Solitalea lacus: one gene and its partner. The protein of the gene in region 1 interacts with the protein of each later gene in a pairwise test. Links are inferred from orthologs where the notes say so. Each region holds a gene or a part of one and is shown in the gene's direction. Other genes may lie near its edges.

Evidence for each region.
Region 2: the proteins of pepT (region 1) and tpiA interact in binary tests that used the Escherichia coli proteins (3 or more experiments, as listed by UniProt). The link is inferred for Solitalea lacus from one-to-one orthologs.

What each region holds. Positions count from the first base shown.
Region 1 is NZ_CP091740.1:968,942-974,652, forward strand. Bases 939-3,937 are described here. They hold pepT (peptidase T), read left to right. Parts: upstream 939-1,815; coding sequence 1,816-3,060; downstream 3,061-3,937. Other genes in these bases: L2B55_RS04130 (hypothetical protein), read left to right, coding at 939-1,197; L2B55_RS04135 (phosphoribosyltransferase family protein), read left to right, coding at 1,251-1,757; recQ (DNA helicase RecQ), read right to left, coding at 3,133-3,937. In the rest of the region: 23S rRNA (uracil(1939)-C(5))-methyltransferase RlmD, read left to right, coding at 1-785; more of L2B55_RS04130, read left to right, coding at 826-938; more of recQ, read right to left, coding at 3,938-5,265; L2B55_RS04150 (cytochrome c), read left to right, coding at 5,466-5,711. UniProt on the Escherichia coli protein: Cleaves the N-terminal amino acid of tripeptides.
Region 2 is NZ_CP091740.1:1,798,508-1,804,218, forward strand. What follows is about bases 1,838-4,836. They hold tpiA (triose-phosphate isomerase), read left to right. Parts: upstream 1,838-2,948; coding sequence 2,949-3,725; downstream 3,726-4,836. Other genes in these bases: L2B55_RS07595 (putative sugar nucleotidyl transferase), read left to right, coding at 1,838-2,939; prmA (50S ribosomal protein L11 methyltransferase), read left to right, coding at 3,861-4,715; L2B55_RS07610 (DinB family protein), read left to right, coding at 4,753-4,836. Also shown: L2B55_RS07575 (IscS subfamily cysteine desulfurase), read right to left, coding at 1-244; mce (methylmalonyl-CoA epimerase), read left to right, coding at 496-894; L2B55_RS07585 (GNAT family N-acetyltransferase), read left to right, coding at 897-1,346; L2B55_RS07590 (type B 50S ribosomal protein L31), read left to right, coding at 1,442-1,690; more of L2B55_RS07595, read left to right, coding at 1,755-1,837; more of L2B55_RS07610, read left to right, coding at 4,837-5,196; L2B55_RS07615 (UDP-N-acetylmuramate--L-alanine ligase), read left to right, coding at 5,267-5,711. UniProt on the Escherichia coli protein: Involved in the gluconeogenesis. Catalyzes stereospecifically the conversion of dihydroxyacetone phosphate (DHAP) to D-glyceraldehyde-3-phosphate (G3P).

The sequences.
Region 1 (5,711 bases):
ATCATGGTTTTTTACGTAATCTAATCATTCGTACTGCCAGTACCGGCGAGCTGATGGTGATTGTTGTTTTTGCCAGAAACGATGAGGATACTATTAATGGCTTGATGAATTATATTGATAACCATTTCCCTCAAATAACTTCATTGTTATATATCGTTAATCAAAAAAGGAATGATACCATTTTTGATCAAGAAGTGATTACCTTTAAAGGTAACGATCATATTTTTGAAGAAATGGAGGGGATTAAGTTCAAAATTTCTCCTAAATCTTTCTATCAAACCAATTCGGAACAAGCCTATAATCTATATAAAATAGCACGCAATTTTGCTGATTTTAAAGGCGATGAATTGGTATACGACTTATATACAGGCGCCGGAACTATTGCAAACTTTGTTGCCCGAAAAGTAAAACAAGTAATAGGGGTTGAGTATGTGCCAGATGCCATTGAAGACGCCAAAATCAATTCTGCCATAAATGGAATTGATAATACTTTGTTTTATGCAGGCGACATGAAGGATGTGCTTAATGCTGAGTTTATTGCCCAGCATGGCAAGCCTGATGTGGTAATTACCGATCCGCCAAGGGCTGGTATGCATGCTGATGTGGTTGCCCGTATTAACGAAATGGAGCCCGAAAAGATTGTGTACGTAAGTTGTAATCCGGCCACGCAAGCTCGTGACTTAGCTTTATTAAGTGAAAAATACGAAGTTGCGAAAATTCAATCGGTTGATATGTTCCCACAAACCATTCACGTTGAGAATGTAGTATTGCTAAAAAGAAAATAATGAACTACATAATGAGGGCAGACTCATTCAGAATAGTATTATGCAGTTAGAAAACGAACAACAACCCCAAGGTCCGAGTCCATTAATTGGTTTGGAAAAGGATCTTAAATTATATAATGAGGCAATTAAAGAAGTAGCGCTTGATATTATTGAGGCTAAATTTTCGGATTTTCCAATTTTTGTAGCACATCAGCATGAAGTAAGTCTGGGACAAACTATCCTGAGCAGCAAAGAGCTGAAGACCTCATGGAATATTAATGCTTCAACGCTTGAAGAGTTTACTGAGAAGAATATTATTGCAAAAGAGCGTCAGGAATATTTTGTGAACAACTACAAAGACCCTAAACAATACATGTGCTTATTTGTAGTAATTCCTGAAGGGGCTAATTTTGTTTTTTATCCGTATAAGTAAACCTATTGGCAATTGCACTATTTACCGTTATTTTTAACTCCTAAATTTTACTCATGAGTGATAAAATAAAGATTCTCGATAAAAAACAGATACAGCAAAAAGTTGATCGTATAGCGTATCAGATTTTTGAAGATAACTTTGATGAAAAGGAGATTGTTCTTGCAGGTATCGTTCCGCGTGGGAACACTTTGGCTGCCCGTTTAAAAAAGGTTATTGAATCAATAGGAGATATAAAAGTAACATTGGTAAATATTGAGTTGGAGAAAACCAGCAGCTCGTTAAATGCCAAAACCGATCTTCCTATTGAAGAATGCGCCAATAAAGTAATTGTAGTGGTTGACGATGTGCTGAATACTGGTCGTACATTAGTGTACGGACTAGGAATATTTCTTAATATTCCAACCAAAAAAGTGCGTACTGTAGTATTGGTTGATAGAAGTCATAAGCTTTTTCCTATACACAATGATTTTGTAGGGCTGGAACTTTCAACGGTTGCTCAAGAACATATTGATGTGGTTTTGGGCATTGAAGGTCAGGAAGATGCCGTATACCTTGTTTAAAATTTAAACCATAGTTTATTCTATGGGCTATGGTTTCTTTTATATCCCAATAAATTTTATGAACAATTATAAATTTACCGTTACCGAGCGTTTTATGCGTTACGTTCAGGTTGATACTCAATCTGATCCGCATTCAACAGCCGCACCTACTACCCAAAAACAGAAAAATCTAAGCCGCATTTTAGTTGAAGAGCTAAAAGCAATGGGCATTGATGATGCTCATTTAGATGATTTCGGCTATGTATATGCAACCATTCCTGCTACGAGTGAAAAGAATGTTCCGGTTTTGTGTTTTTGTTCACATGTAGATACTTCGCCGGATTGTAGCGGAGCCGGAGTTAAGCCAATCATTCATAAAAATTATCAAGGACAAGATTTAGTGTTGCCTGATGATCCTTCTCAAGTTATAAAAAAAGCAGATCATCAAGATTTGGCCGAACAAATTGGCAATGATATTATTACCGCCAGTGGAACTACCCTTTTAGGAGCCGATAATAAAGCCGGTGTAGCTGAAATCATGGATGCTGCCAATTATTTTATGCAACATCCAGAAGTAAAACACGGTAAAATTCGCATTCTATTTACTCCCGACGAAGAAGTTGGTCGTGGGGTGAATAATGTGGATATGAAAAAACTGGGCGCCGATTTTGGGTACACAATGGACGGTGAGACTTTAGGTTCGCTTGAAAACGAGACCTTTTCGGCTAATGGCTTAACGTTGTTAATTCATGGTGTAAGCTCACATCCGGGTTTTGCTAAAGGCAAAATGGAAAGTGCTATTAAAATTGCTTCTGAAATTGTTGCTGCTTTGCCAAAAGGTCATCTCTCACCTGAAACTACAGAAGGTAAAGAAGGCTTTGTGCATCCGGTAGAGATCGGTGGGACTGTTGAAGAATCGAAAGTATCTTTCATTATCAGAGATCATGTGACAGCTAATTTGGCTAAACATGAAGGTGTAATTAAACAAATTGCTGATCAGGTGATTGCCAATTATCCGTTTTCAAAATATGAGATCAAGGTTACTGAGCAGTACAGAAACTTTAAAGAGGTCTTGGATCAGTATCCTCAAGTAATTGAAAATGCTTTAGAAGGAATTCGCCGTAGCGGTATGGAACCTAAATTACAAAGTATCCGAGGCGGTACCGATGGTTCTCGCTTGTCATTTATGGGATTGCCTTGTCCTAATGTTTTTGCAGGGGAGCACGCTTTCCACTCTAAACACGAATGGGCCTCAGTGCAAGACATGCAAAAAGCCGTTGAAACCATTGTGAATATTGCCAGCGTTTGGGAAGAAAAAGCTTAATTAATATAGTTTGATAATTGGGGAGTTTGAAGTGAATTTGCGATGATGCATCATTTTCAAATTTCCCGATTTTCAAATTAGCTTATCCTGTTTTTCAATCCAACTCAACGCTAATCGTATTTTGTGATAGGCAATTTCTCCCTTTAAAAAATCAAAATAGTCTTTTAACTTATTACTTTGTCCTAGGGCTTTCTGAGCCAGTTTTACCCGCTCTATTTCTTCCATGGAAATAAATTGCCTTAAATTAATTGGACTTCCATTGAGGTACAGCGTAGAAATGTGTGAGTAAACGGTGGTTAAATGGATGTTTCGAAGTTTTGAAATATCTTCGGGTGAATGATTATGTTGCAGCAAACGGAATGTTTCCTTGAGTGTATCCGTTTTTTCGCGAGGAGTTACAGTGTTTTTATACTGATGACGGCTTATTAATTCAATAAATTTCCGTCCGTACTTTTCTAGCTTACGTTGGCCAACTCCTTGAATTGCCAAAAAGGCGATTTCTGTTGTAGGCTTTTCCATAACCATTCTTTCCAGCGTAGCATCACTAAAAATTGCGTAGGCCGGTACATCCTCTTGTTCAGCAAATTCTCTTCTTAAACGGCGCAAAGTATCAAATAATTTTTCGTTAGCCGTTTGAGTAGGAATATGTGTCTCTTCATCAAGGCTCAATGTGTGTTTTTTAATTTCCCGAATCAAAGGATATGCTAATTCGGTCGTTTTTTTTCCAAAAAGAATTTCTTTGCCAAGACTGGTAGCTTTTAAACTAAATCCTTCATCATAAACCATTTCTAAAAGCCCTAAACTTAGCATTTGCATAATAAATTGTTGCCAATGTGGAAAGCCTACATCACTTCCAATTCCATAGGTTTTAATTTTATCATAGCCTTTTTCAATGATCTCTGATTTATTCGAACCTCTTAAAACCTCAATAAGCATATTGATACCTATGGGCTCATTAATTCGAAGTAAGGCTGATAAAGCTTTTTGAACTAAAATGGTTCCGTCAAATCGGCTGCGAGGTTTTTTACAAACATCACAATTGCCGCAATCTTGCTCCAGATTTTCTCCAAAGTAATTAATTAGGATTCTGCGCCGGCAAAGATTTGCCTCTGCAAATTGTTGTATCCTCCTCAGTTTTTCAATGTTTAGCTCGCGCTGTTGGCTTTGTTCCGCAAATTGAGTCAATAACACCAAATCGCTTAAGCTATAATAAAGAATAGTTTCACTCTTTAATCCATCTCGCCCCGCACGGCCAATTTCCTGATAATAGCTTTCGATATTTTTAGGCAGATTATAATGAATAACCCAACGAACGTTCGACTTATCTATACCCATTCCAAAGGCAACTGTGGCACAAACCAACTGAACCCGGTCATTGATAAAGTCATCTTGAGTCTCATTACGTTCATCTGCGTTCATGCCGGCATGATAGGCTGCGGCGTTTATTGAATGTCCCCGAAGTTTTTCAGCCAGTTCTTCTGTAATCTTCCTGCTCAAACAGTAGATAATGCCTGATTGATTGGGTTTTCGTAAAATGAAATCAATGATTTCGAAGTCCTTTTCTCGCGTTTTAACGCCCATTTTTACGTTCAAACTTAAGTTCGGCCGATCAAAAGATGCGATAAAGGTATTAGGTCTTTTTAAGCTTAGTTGTTTGATAATGTCCTTTCGGGTTACTTTATCAGCTGTGGCTGTTAAGGCTATTATTGGAATTGTCGGAAAGCGTTCTTTAATGACATTGAGTTGAGTGTATTCCGGGCGAAAATCATGTCCCCATGCAGAAATGCAATGAGCCTCATCAATGGCAAATAATTTAATGTTGAACTCAGACAACATGGCCATGCTCGATTTTAGTTTCTCTGGAGAAAGGTAAAGTAGTTTAATGCTGCCGTTTAAGCATTGTTCTATTATGGTTTCTTCTTCAGTAAAATCCTGGCTGCTGTTTAGATAAGCGGCACCTATGCCATTAATCCGTAGAGCATCCACTTGGTCCTTCATTAATGAAATAAGCGGCGAAATGACAATGCATAAACCTTCCATGATTAGGGCTGGAACCTGATAGCAAATGGATTTTCCACCACCGGTTGGCATCAAAACCAAGGTGTCTTTTTTATCAAGAATGGATTGTATTACTTCGTTTTGTAGCGGCCGGAATTCATCGTAACCAAAATAAGCCTTCAATGCAACACGGGCCTGTTCAATCATAGTGCAAAAATGCTGTTTTGAGTAAATAAACGAAATGATGAAGGCTGATTTTTTTAACCTTAGCGTAATTCTACCTAAATTTTATTTTGCGTAATACTACTTAAAAAGGATTCTTTTTTGTATACTATTTTTGTGCTTTCTTTTAAGGCTGTTTCTTAAAAGGTTAATTTGTAATTTGTTAGTTAATATAATACTGTGCCATGAAAAAAGTATTTAAAGTTCTGGGTGTTATTTTTCTGTTCCTTATTATAAGTATAGCAGGATTAGGTGTGTATGTAAAAACCGCATTGCCCAATGTTGGACCTACACCTGAAATGAAAGTTGAGCTAACTCCTGAGAGGATTAAAAGAGGGGAATATTTAGCCAACTCTGTAATGGTTTGTATGGACTGTCATAGTACACGGAACTGGGCTGAATTTTCTGGTCCGATTATGCCTGGCACGTTG
Region 2 (5,711 bases), 830 kb from region 1 along the record:
GGGCAAGATTGTTCGACTCAGTAGCTCCTGAGGTAAAGATGATCTCTTTTTCGGTGGCACCGATAATTTTGGCTGCTTGTTCCCGAGCATAATCAACAGCCTCTTCTGCAACCCAGCCAAAAGGGTGGTTACGGCTGGCTGCATTACCAAATTTATCGGTAAAGTATGGCAACATTGCTTCTAACACGCGAGGGTCCATTGGTGTGGTGGCATTGTTGTCAAGGTAAATAGGTAACTTCAACATAATTTGTAAATTGTCTAAATAAAGCAATGCAAAAATAATACAAATTTCTAACTTATGCCTTAGGCTCAGGTTTTAATTTGATTGATTTTTACAATTCTGTTATAAATTTTATCAATAAGATAAGGCCTGAGAAACGTTGTAGAGATTAAACACAACTCTTTCAAAATGGTTTTGCCGGCAAGTATGTTTTGCTAATATTCTTAACCAAGTTGTCAATATTGTACTTTTGCTGAATCAATAATTTAAACTTTATGTTGAGAATCGACCATATTGGTATTGCGGTTAAAAATCTTGAGTCATCATCAGCCGTTTTTGAGAAATTGTTAGGCAAACCAAGCTATAAAACAGAAACAGTTGAATCAGAAAGTGTAACAACTGAGTTTTTTGAGATTGGTGAAAGTAAGGTTGAGTTATTGGTTGCCGAATCAAATGACAGTCCCATTGCCAAGTTCATAGAGAAAAGAGGAGAGGGGATTCATCATATTGCTTTTGAAGTTGAAAATATAGTTGCCGAAATTGAACGTCTGAAAAATGAAGGGTTTCAATTTATTGCTGATCAGCCTAAAAAAGGAGCTGACAATAAAATAATATGTTTCCTTCATCCCAAATCCACTAATGGGGTTTTGGTTGAACTTTGTCAAAGTGTATAGTTATGAACGAAGGAGTAGTTAATTGGGTTATAAAGCCTTTTGATGAGCTGCTGGTAAACGAATTGTATGCTATTATGCAGTTAAGAGAAGAAGTTTTTGTTGTTGAACAAAACTGTCCGTTTCTGGATGCTGATGGCAAAGACCCTGATTGCTTACATTTATTGGGATGGGTTGATAAGAATTTGGTCGCCTATTCACGTATTGTGCCACCAGGTATAGCTTTTCAAACGGCATCTATTGGTAGGGTTGTTACTTCTCCACGCTTTAGAAAGAATGGTTTTGGTCAGCAATTAATGCAAAAGTCAATAGATGTTGCTGATGAATTAGGCTTCAGAGAGCTTACAATTGGAGCCCAATATTACTTGTTAAAATTTTATCAGCGTTTTGGTTTTAAAGAATTTGACGAAATTTATCTAGAAGATGGAATTAAACATGTGCACATGCGTAGGTAATTTCGGTTCAAAAAATATATGCTTAATTTCTTATTTTAATTTGCACATCTGAGAGGGGATTCTTATATTTGCGCCTCAATAAAATTATTGCGAAGATGAAAGCTGATATCCACCCAAAAAATTATAGATTGGTAGTGTTTAAGGATATGTCATGTGACTATGCATTCCTTACTAAATCAACTGTTGATACTCGTGATACTATCGTTTGGGAAGATGGTAACGAATATCCTTTAGTTAAATTGGAGATCTCTGATAAATCTCACCCGTTCTATACTGGCAAGATGAAGTTAGTAGATACTGCAGGTCGTATTGATAAATTCAAAAACCGTTACGCTAAAAAATAAGCTAGGTTTACCTGATATTAAAAGTCTGTTGAGAAGATCAACAGACTTTTTTTATTTTTGAATAATGAGAAACTATCTTTTGTTTGATGATCCTGGCGTTCGTCGGCAACTTTTACCACTTACATTTACCCGCCCAATAGCTGACATTCGAGTTGGAATATTAACCATTATTGAAAAATGGGCCTATAGTTTAAACTCAAAGCCATCTTATCTTACTGAATCATATTTACAGGAAAAATTTCCGTCAGTAATAGCTGAAAGAAATATTCTTATCAATGCAGCTATTTTACCTGATGATAATTTGGTGTCAGTAATTAGGGACTTACAAGAGGGTGAAGCCTTAAAAAATGGAGATACTTTACTTGCTGTAAATTTATCCAAGGAAGAAACCTCTCTGTTCGATCCTGAAAACTTTGTATCAAAGGCACAACCTATTCAATTTAAAATACAACAGATTGTTTCGCCGGCTTCTATTTTCCAGTTTAATGCCCAAGAAATTGCGAACGATTTTAATCTGTTTGCATCTAAAGTTTCTCAAACCTTACCTATAGGATCACAATTATTAGGTCGAAACATTTTTGTTGAAGAAGGAGCCAAAATTAACTTCGCGTTAATAAATTCTGAGACAGGACCTGTATATATAGGTAAGGACGTTGAAATAATGGAAGGTGCTATGATTAGAGGGCCTTTTGCGGCATGTGAAGGTGCTGTGGTTAAAATGGGGTCTAAGATTTATGGCGCAACAACTCTGGGTCCCAATACAGTTGTTGGGGGGGAGGTAAAGAACTGCGTTTTCTTTGGCAATTCAAATAAAGGCCATGAGGGTTATTTGGGAGATTCAGTAATTGGCGAGTGGTGTAATTTGGGGGCAGATACCAATAATTCCAACTTAAAGAACAATTTTAGTACGGTTAAAGTGTGGAATTATGCTGAAGCAAAGTTCAATGATACGGGTTTGCAAAAATATGGAGTAGTTATGGCCGACCATGTTAAAACCGCAATCAATACGGCTTTTAATACCGGAACAGTAGTTGGAGTTGGTTGTAATATTGCATGCAATGGCTTTCCTTCTAAATTTGTGGCTGATTTTAGCTGGGTGCAAAACGAGCAGATTGCAGAGTTTGATTTTACGAAATTTTGCAATACGGCTTCTTCAATGATGAAAACAAAAAAAAACGAGTTTAATGACACAGAAAGACGTATACTTGAACACGTTTTTGATACAACAAGAACACACAAACTATCCTAATTATAAATAATGAGACAGAAAATTGTTGCTGGAAACTGGAAAATGAATAACGATTTAAAAGAATCGTTAAAATTAATTTCTGAAGTGGCTAATATGGTTACTGATGAAGTAAATAATGACGCTGTAATTATTGTTGCAGTTCCTTTTACTAATATTTATGCTTTAGATCAATGGAAAAGTGGGTCTGAAGTTCATGATAAAGTTAAACTAGCTGCTCAAAATTGTAGCTGGGAAGAATCTGGGGCCTATACTGGCGAAGTTTCTGCCAGAATGTTAAAATCAATAGGTGCTGATTATGTAATTTTAGGACATTCAGAGCGTCGTCAATACTTTGCAGAAACCAACGCTCAACTAGCTAAAAAAGTTGACTTAGCTTTAACACATGAGTTAATTCCGATTTTTTGCATAGGAGAAACCCTGAGTGAACGAGAAAAAGGTATTCACTTCGAGGTTATAAAAGGGCAATTAAAAGAGGGTTTGTTCCATTTGATCAAATCAGTGTTTAGAACAGTAGTAATTGCATATGAACCGGTATGGGCAATAGGTACAGGCTTAACTGCAACCCCTGAGCAGGCTCAAGAAGTTCATGCATACATCCGTCAGTTAATTGCAGAAGGATACGATGAGGAAACCGCAGAGTCAATGAGCATTTTGTATGGAGGAAGTGCTAATCCTTCAAATGCCTCTGCTTTGTTCTCTCAAACCGATATTGATGGCGGTTTAATTGGTGGGGCTTCACTTAAATCACGTGATTTTACCGATATTATAAAAACTTTTAACGCATAATTATACTGCTTTTAATTAATCACTGATTTGTTATAAATAATTTAGAAACAAATCAGTGATTTTTATTTTTATAATAGCGGTAAGTTAAATATCTTGCTGGCCATAAGAGTTTAACCAATCATAGAATTTAAATAGATGCTCTCAGTATCCATGAATTACCTCGAATTAGTTTTTTTAGTTGATGACCCTGAAGGTTTTGTTAAGGATGTATTAATTGGCGAATTATCAGAGATCGGTTTTGATACATTTGAAGATACCTCTAAAGGGTTTAAAGCATACATTCAGGCGGATAAGTTTGATGAAACTGCTTTAGATAGTCAACTTCTACCTTATAAAGATCAATTCAAGTTTTCTTATCTCAAAAGTATTATTCCACACAGGAACTGGAATGAAGTGTGGGAAAGCAATTTTGAACCAGTTACTGTGGCTGATAAATTACACATCAGGGCAACATTTCATCCTGAGCGAAGTAATGAGTTTCCATTGGAAATAGTTATCGACCCTAAGATGGCTTTCGGTACTGGTCACCATGAGACTACCTATTTAATGTCGGAATGGTTGCTTCAAACTGAAGTGGAAGGGAAAAAAGTGCTTGACATGGGTTGTGGCTCAGGAATATTGGCTATATTGGCTTCTAAGCTTGGAGCCGAAGAATTGCTGGCTGTAGATATTGACCCGGTTTGCGTATCAAGTACAGTTGAAAATGCACAACTAAATGATATTGATAATATTGAAACGGGTCTGGGAGATATTGGTGATGTAAATGATACCGGTTTTGAACTGATATTAGCCAATATTAACCGTAATATTTTGATTCAACACATGGCACATTATGCAGACATGTTGGTTGATGAAGGAGAGCTGATCATGAGTGGCTTTTACGAAACGCCTGATCTGGCTATTATTCAAGAAGAAGCAGCTAAATACGATTTGAAATACATCAATCATTATACCCGTAATAATTGGGTTGCCGCCAAGTTTGTTAAATAGTTTCTGTTAGTTACTTACATTAGAATAAATTCTTGCAATGGTCCAATTTGTAAAACTGTTTCTCAAAAGAGACTTAGAGAAATTGAGCGCTGAAGTAGAACAGTATAACATTGACGAAAATTTGTGGAGGGTTGAACCTGTTATTTCTAACTCTGGTGGTAATTTGTGTTTGCATCTGGTGGGAAATCTGAACCATTTCATTGGTCATGTGCTTGGGAATACTGGTTATGTACGCAATAGGGACTTAGAGTTTTCACTTAAGAATGTTTCAAAAAGTGAGCTAATTACGATGATTAATGAAACAATTATGATGATTGACTCTGTATTGGCAAAAGTTAGTCCTGAACAGCTGAAAGAAAAGTATCCTATAGAAGTTTTTGGAGAACCAATGACAACAGAATACTTTTTGGTACACCTGGTAACGCATTTGTCTTATCATCTAGGTCAAGTAAATTATCACCGTAGATTATTAGATAATTAATCTACCGCTCTCTTGATTTTGAATAAATAAATGCGAATTTCGCTCGCAAATCACAATTCCGGCAAAAAACATGAACGTACATTTTATTTCAATAGGCGGTAGTGCTATGCACAATCTGGCTATTGCATTACATAAGAAAGGATATAAAGTTACCGGTTCGGACGATGAGGTTTTTGAACCATCCAAGTCGCGCTTGGCCGCACATGGTTTATTGCCTGATTCAATTGGCTGGAATCCAGATAATATACATGCTGATTTAGACGCAATTATTTTAGGGATGCATGCACGTGCAGAAAATCCGGAGCTGATTAAGGCAAAAGAACTGGGATTGAAAATATATTCCTACCCTGAATACATTTATGAACAATCAAAAAACAAAACCCGTGTAGTAATTGGCGGTAGTCATGGTAAAACTACCATAACAGCTATGATTTTACATGTGTTGCATCAAAATAATATTGATTGCGATTATTTGGTTGGAGCGCAGCTGGCTGGATTTGATACCATGGTGCGAA